Regions from separate parts of the Pseudoalteromonas sp. S408 genome, predicted to be linked through region 2. Evidence: predicted binding sites of a transcription regulator. Region 2 holds the regulator's gene; the other holds the start of a gene.
What was found. The regulator FliA, encoded in region 2, starts transcription of late flagellar genes. The targets are predictions, from matches to a motif close to CTAAAGNTNNNNNNNNNNNNGCCGATA.
Positions count from the first base shown of each region.

Region 1: CWB62_RS04825 (DUF3530 family protein) is a predicted target of FliA. The motif match lies at 1,288-1,314, and genes of this name have one in related genera.

Region 1 covers NZ_PNDY01000004.1:199,654-203,072, reverse strand. The annotation lists gene rapA (RNA polymerase-associated protein RapA) at 1-409, shown strand, start outside; gene rluA (bifunctional tRNA pseudouridine(32) synthase/23S rRNA pseudouridine(746) synthase RluA) at 610-1,263, shown strand; gene CWB62_RS04825 (DUF3530 family protein) at 1,384-2,289, shown strand; gene djlA (co-chaperone DjlA) at 2,272-3,129, opposite strand; gene murU (N-acetylmuramate alpha-1-phosphate uridylyltransferase MurU) at 3,151-3,419, opposite strand, start outside.
Region 2 covers NZ_PNDY01000001.1:200,012-203,430, forward strand. The annotation lists gene CWB62_RS01020 (chemotaxis protein CheA) at 1-457, opposite strand, end outside; gene CWB62_RS01025 (protein phosphatase CheZ) at 473-1,240, opposite strand; gene cheY (chemotaxis response regulator CheY) at 1,259-1,642, opposite strand; gene CWB62_RS01035 (RNA polymerase sigma factor FliA) at 1,682-2,392, opposite strand; gene CWB62_RS01040 (MinD/ParA family ATP-binding protein) at 2,419-3,279, opposite strand; gene flhF (flagellar biosynthesis GTPase FlhF) at 3,272-3,419, opposite strand, start outside.

The DNA.
Region 1 (3,419 bases), on a different contig from region 2:
GGGCCGCTTTTTACCCCCTACGCCTATTCGTATATTACTTGATAAAGCCAGCAATAACTTAGGCGAAAACGTCGCATTTGACGGGTTTAACCAACAGCTTTCAGCCGTCGGTCGTCAAACAGCAAGTAAACTGGCAGGTGCATTGCAAAGCGCAATTCACCCAATGATCACGACTGCAAAAGACATGGCACAAGAAAAACTCGATGTTATTCGTGCAGCGTCGCTAGCTAAAATGCAAAGCACGCTAATTGAAGAACAATCTCGTTTAGAAGCCCTTAAACAAATTAACCCGAATATTCGCCAAGAAGAAATTACTTTCTTTGATAAGCAGCGCAGCGAGTTGACTACGCACATTGAAAAAGCGCAGTTACAACTAGATGCAATTCGCTTAATAGTTGTTTCTCACTAGGGGTTTTTGAGCTTTAAGTTTATAGCTGTCAGTCGTTAGTAAAAATGACAGCTTAATAAAGCGCGGTATTTATACCGCGCTTTTTTATATTCAAAAAATGCATATAAATTAGAAGCCTTTGTACAGACTATCAATGTTTTCCTTGAGCCTTTGCCCTTGCTCCCCTAAAATAGTGCCCTTCAAAATCATTAAGGTCGGCCGTGTTAGTTAATTACAATCCCCCAATGAACCCGTATTTAACCATACTTTTTCAAGACGACGACTTGCTCATTGTTAATAAACCCAGCGAATTATTGACCGTACCTGGTAAAGATCCTAAACATGCCGACAGCTTAATTAACCGAGTGAATCGCGTGTTTCCAACCGCACGAATTGTTCACCGCCTTGATATGGCAACTTCCGGCATACTTTGCCTTGCTATGAATAAAGCTGCCCATAGGCATTTAAGCATGCAGTTTCAAGAACGTGAAACTGCTAAGCGGTATATTGCTCGCGTATTTGGGCAACTTGAACAAGACAATGGTTCTGTTGACTTGCCACTTATTTGCGACTGGCCTAATCGCCCAAAGCAAATGGTGGATCATGAAAATGGTAAGCCATCGCTCACTCACTATAAAATACTTGAACGAGAAGAAAGCGCCACTCGCGTAGAGCTCACTCCTATTACTGGTCGTTCACATCAATTACGTGTACATATGCTAAGCCTTGGCCATCCTATTCTAGGTGACAGACTCTATGCCCACACAGAGGCGCTTGCAGCCGCTCCGCGTTTACAACTTCACGCACAAATGTTGCAACTAAAACACCCAGTCACCGAGCAAATAATGACCTTCGAAGCAGAACCCGAGTTTTAACGGGCTCAATTACTTAGCAAAGGGTTAAACTTTTAGTTAAACATGCCGATACCTAACTAATGACCACTAGCTGAGCGTGTTATGGTGTTTTTGCAATTAATTAAAAAGACTTTGTGTTACATGGCATATAGCTGCGTGGCCATTTTAGTAATGCCTGCAACTGCCGCTGAACATATTGCTCCGCCTTCTTTTTCGAGTGTTGAAAATAGCGATATTAAACGCCTTCTACCCAGCGATGAAGTGAAAACCTTATTGGCAGGTGAAACTGAGTTTTTAAGTTTGCACAGTGAATACATGAGTGCTGATTTTAGAGGGACTGTATTACTGATCCCCGACTGGCAATCAACCCCTACCAATAATTCAGGAATGAGTTACTTACGCAAGGAGCTTAACAATTTAGGCTACACCACCTATGCGATGACCACCCCTGATATTGATTGGCAAGCGAGTAAAATAGCAGAGACGGCCGCAGAAACAGCACCAAGCAATGCCACTGAAACAGAGAGTCAAGCCAACAGTGAATCAGAGCAGCCTAATGTTTCAAGTAAAAATGAAGCGCCTCACCATGTGGATGCTATTGAAGCCGTCAGTGATGAAGTACTCGACAACTACAAATTAAATTTACTGGCGCGCTACAAAGCCCTTTACCAAACAGCGATGGAAGAGCCTAGCAATATTGTTATTATTGCCCAAGGCACCAGTGCAGGGGTATTGACTGAATATTATGCAGATTTTCCGCAAGAACGCGTGGATGCGTTTATTAGTTTAAGTAGCTATTTACCCAATGCAAAACGCAATAAAAGCCTAAACCAAACAACGTCTCTTGTTACGCCTGCCCTTTTAGATATTTATTACGCCGGCGACAATCGCGATATTTTAATTAACCTAAAGAATCGCCAGCGCTGGGTTAACCGAAACGCTAAATTCGACTACCGCCAGCGCCAATTATTTGGGCTTCGTGATCAGCCGCAACAACATGCTCGGCTAACAAAAGAAATAGACGGCTTTTTACGCCGCCTTTTTTAAATATTCATAGGCCGCTTGAATATCTTGGCTTTTTTTAACGGCTAATTCCATCATATGCTTTGGTAAACCTTGCGATACTAATTTATCTGGGTGGTGTTGCGCCATTAACTTACGGTAAGCTACTTTTACTTCTCGCTCTGTTGCTCCTTCGTTAAGCCCTAAAAGCCCAAGCGCTTGAGTACGATTCATGTTGTTATTAGGTGGCACATGATGGCCTGAACCTTCTTTATAACTGCTACTTTGCCCTTGCTGCTGTTGATAACGCTGTTGCTGTTTTCTAAAATTAAACTCAGCTTGATAGCGTTTAAGCACAAACGCAAAATGAGTTTTAGAAATGCCTAGCTGTTTACTTACTTCACTCAGTAATTGCTTTTCTTGCTCAGCCAAAATGCCATCAGAAAACGCCATTTGAATTTGTATTTCTAAAAATAATTGCAGTAAATCATGACGCTTAGCAAAACGTTCTTTAAAATCATGAACGGTTTCTTTTAATGAAAAGTCACTTTGCTTACCCGCCTGAAACGCATGCTGAGCTTCGCGGCGCTCTTCGCCTTTTAAGCCCATTTCATCCATAAATAAGCTGGCGGCTTTTATATGTACTTCGCTTACTCGGCCGTTAGACTTTGCAATATGGCCCATCACTGCAAAGCAGCTGGAAAAAAATAACGCTTGGCGTTGATGAACATCGTCACCATTAAATAAACTTGAAAAGCCACCTGCTTTATCAAAATTATTTTTTAAACTTTTATCAAATAAATGCCCTAGATATAGACCTAAAATAGCACCAAAAATTTTGCCAAACATAAAGCCAAAACAAAATCCGAGTATTTTTCCCCACATGTAAACTGCTACTCCTATTAATTATGTGTCGGCCTGCGCCAAGCGCTCATTTAATGCCGTTAAACGCGCTGGTGTGCCTATGTCGTCCCAATTACCAATATAAAGCTCTGTTGACACTAAGTGTTTGCTTAGTTTTTCTCGTAGTAACGGCCCAAGTGGAAGAATGCCTGGCTCTAAACCATTAAAAAAATCAGCCTGATAACGGCTAATACCCGAGAACGTATACTTTGGACTCTCAGGCGATAAATGACTCAATGCAAAATCGCCATCAGGATTATGAGGTGGATTTT
Region 2 (3,419 bases):
TTTCTAAAGCTTCATGTTGAGGCTCATCTGCCGTGTCAAATGGAGATTCACCAGCAAGCTCTTCCTCTGTTGGAGGCAAGCCCAGTTTGTGAAGAACTTCAAGTAGTTCGGGATCGGCAGGCTCAGGTTTATCGCGGTTTTGAATGGTAGCAAACATCTCGTTAATAGTGTCGAGTGCCTGCAAAATCACATCCATTAACTCAGAGTTAACTGTTCGTACACCCTGTCTGAGTAAATCGAATACATTTTCTGCACCATGACATGCGTCAACTAACTCCGTCATGGCTAAAAACCCAGCACCACCTTTTACAGTGTGAAACCCTCTAAATATGGCATTGAGTAATTCGGTGTCTTCTGGATTGTTTTCCAGCTCAACTAACTGTTCAGATAAAAGCTCTAGGATTTCTCCTGCCTCTACAAGAAAGTCTTGTAAAATATCTTCATCGACTTCAAACATGCAGTTACTCTCCTCTTAGAAGCCCAAACTTGATAAAAGATCATCGACTTCATCTTGATCAGATACAACATCATTACGTGATTCTTTATCAATAATAGGGCCTTCTGGACCTGCTAAAGTTTGTTCGTCTAATGGTTCATTTGTTTTTTGTTGTTCTATTTTTTCGACTTTACCGTCGTTTTGATCAGCAAAGGCAGTCAAAAGATGGATCAAGCTTTCTTCAACTTCTCTAACAAGCTCAATAACCCGGCGAATAACTTGCCCGGTTAAATCTTGATAGTCTTGCGCCATAAGTACATTTGTCATCAAACTTTGCAGCTCATCGGTTTTATGATGAGAATTGTTCATAAACTTATCAATGCTGTGGCATAACGATTTAAACTCTCCTAACTCAATCTCTCGATTCATTAGGCGATCCCATGTCGGTTTGATATGAGATATCTCATCCGCCAACTGCTGAGCAATTGGTAGGCTAGCCTCAACAGCATCCATTGTTTTATTTGCGGCATTTTCTGTCATTTCTATAACGTAATTAAGCCGTTTTTTTGCATCTGGAATCGCATCGGTAGTTAAGTCAGTTAAGCGAGTGTCTAGCTCGAAGCTTTTTAAAGCTTCATGCAATTGACGGGTTAACTTTCCAACTTCAGCAAATATTTCAGATTGCTCCTTAGAAGCAGTATCTAAAATTAACTGATTGGCTTTGTCTTGCTCACCGTTTTCTAGATAAACAACGAGCTGACGAGCTTGTTCTAAAGTTATTTGAGGCGCAGCAAGTGCTGACATAAGCCTCTCCCCCTATCATTAGCCTAAACGTTCAAATACTTTTTCTAATTTAGTTTTGAGTGTTCCAGCAGTAAATGGCTTAACAATATAACCATTAACACCTGCCTGTGCTGCCGCTATAATTTGTTCTTTTTTAGCTTCAGCCGTTACCATCAATACCGGAATGTGTTTAAGCTTATCATCCGCACGTATTGCTCTTAGCAGGTCTATACCCTGCATTCCTGGCATATTCCAATCGGTAACAACAAAATCAAATACTTGATTTTGTAGCATTGGCAAAGCGGTTGACCCATCGTCTGCTTCTTGAACATTAGTGAAACCTAAGTCACGCAACAGATTTTTAATAATACGTCTCATTGTTGAAAAATCGTCAACAACCAGAATTTTCATGTTTTTATCCAAAACATCCCCCAGTGAGGTCTTAACCTTGTTTACTTACTACTAATTTATCCAGTCATTGATTTTAGCTTTGAGCTTAATCATCGCCTGACCATGTATTTGACTTACACGCGATTCGCTTACATCGAGTATATGCCCTATTTCTTTTAAATTCATTTCATCGTTATAGTACAAAGACAGCACCATTGCATCTCGCTCTGGCAAAGATTTTATCGCACCTAATAAAGACTCATTAAACCGCTCATTTTTAACGTTATTAAACGGTTTGTCTAGCGCTAAATCTTGATCAACTGGACTGATGACATCCTCGTCGACACCAAGGTCTTCTATACCTAGTACTTTACTTGCATTTACATCGTTTAAGATATGATGGTACTCATTTAACGAAATTTCAAGTTTTTCAGCAACTTCTATATATGTAGGCTCACGGCTTAAGCTTTTTTCTAAAAAAGCAATTGTTTCAGCCACCAAACGGCTTTTGCGATGCACCGAACGGGGTGCCCAATCGCCGCGTCGCATTTCGTCAAGCATTGCGCCACGAATACGAATCCCTGCAAACGTTTCAAAGCTGGCGCCTTTGGTTGCATCAAAGCTCTTAGATGCTTCAATCAGGCCAATCATGCCTGATTGTATTAAATCGTCCAGCTGAACGCTGGCAGGTAAACGCGCTATAAGGTGACATGCCACTTTTTTGACGAGTGATGCATGTTTTTCAACAATCACATTTAAATTTTGTGCTGATTGATATCCCATAACTTTATTCACCAATGTTGTCATAATTAGCCGTTTACTAGTTTCTCTATGAAAAACTCCAGATGACCCGATGGTTGGTTAGGTATTGGCCATTTAACTGCTTTTGTTGCTAGCGCTTGAAACGCCAGTGCCGCAGGCGAATTTGGAAAAAGTTCTACAATAACTTTTTGACGGCGTGTTGCCTTACGCATATTTTCGTCGTAGGGAACCGTTGCAACCAAGTCCATTGATACATCTAAAAAACGATCGGTTACTTTGGAAAGTTTAGCAAATAACTCTTGCCCTTCACGCATGCTGCGGACCATATTTGCAACAATTTTAAATTTATATACACCATGCTCACGGCTCAATACTTTTATCAGCGCGTAGGCATCTGTTATTGATGTGGGCTCGTCGCATACAACAACCATTACATCTTGTGCTGCGCGGGAAAAACTCAGCACCATGTCAGAAATACCTGCTGCAGTATCTACAATTAAAATATCAAATTCTGTATTTAATTCGCTAAAAGCTCTGATGAGTCCCGCATGCTCTGAAGGCGACAATTCAACCATGCTTTGAGAACCCGACGTCGCGGGTACAATTTTAATACCTGCGGGGCCTTCAACTAGAATTTCATCAAGTTCGCATTCACCAGATAAAACATGTGATAAGTTACGTTCAACACGCAGCCCTAGCATAACGTCACAGTTTGCTAAGCCTAAATCGGCATCAAGAACCAATACTCTGTTACCTTGCTGGCCTAATGCAATTGCAGTATTAAGAGAAACATTTGTTTTTCCTACTCCACCTTTACCGCCAGTGACAGCGATAACTTTTACGCCGTTGTTATTGTTTTGACTCATTTTGCGCAGGCCACTTGCTTGATCTAATACTGTGTTAATCATACATCCCTACTGTGCTTGGCGCCACTGCTTGGTGCCTTGAATGTTGTGCTTTTGCTCTTTTTAAATAGAGTTGCTCAGCCTTTTTAACTAGTTTTTCAGCATTTGCAACTCGAATATCTTCTGGTACTCGTTGACCGTTA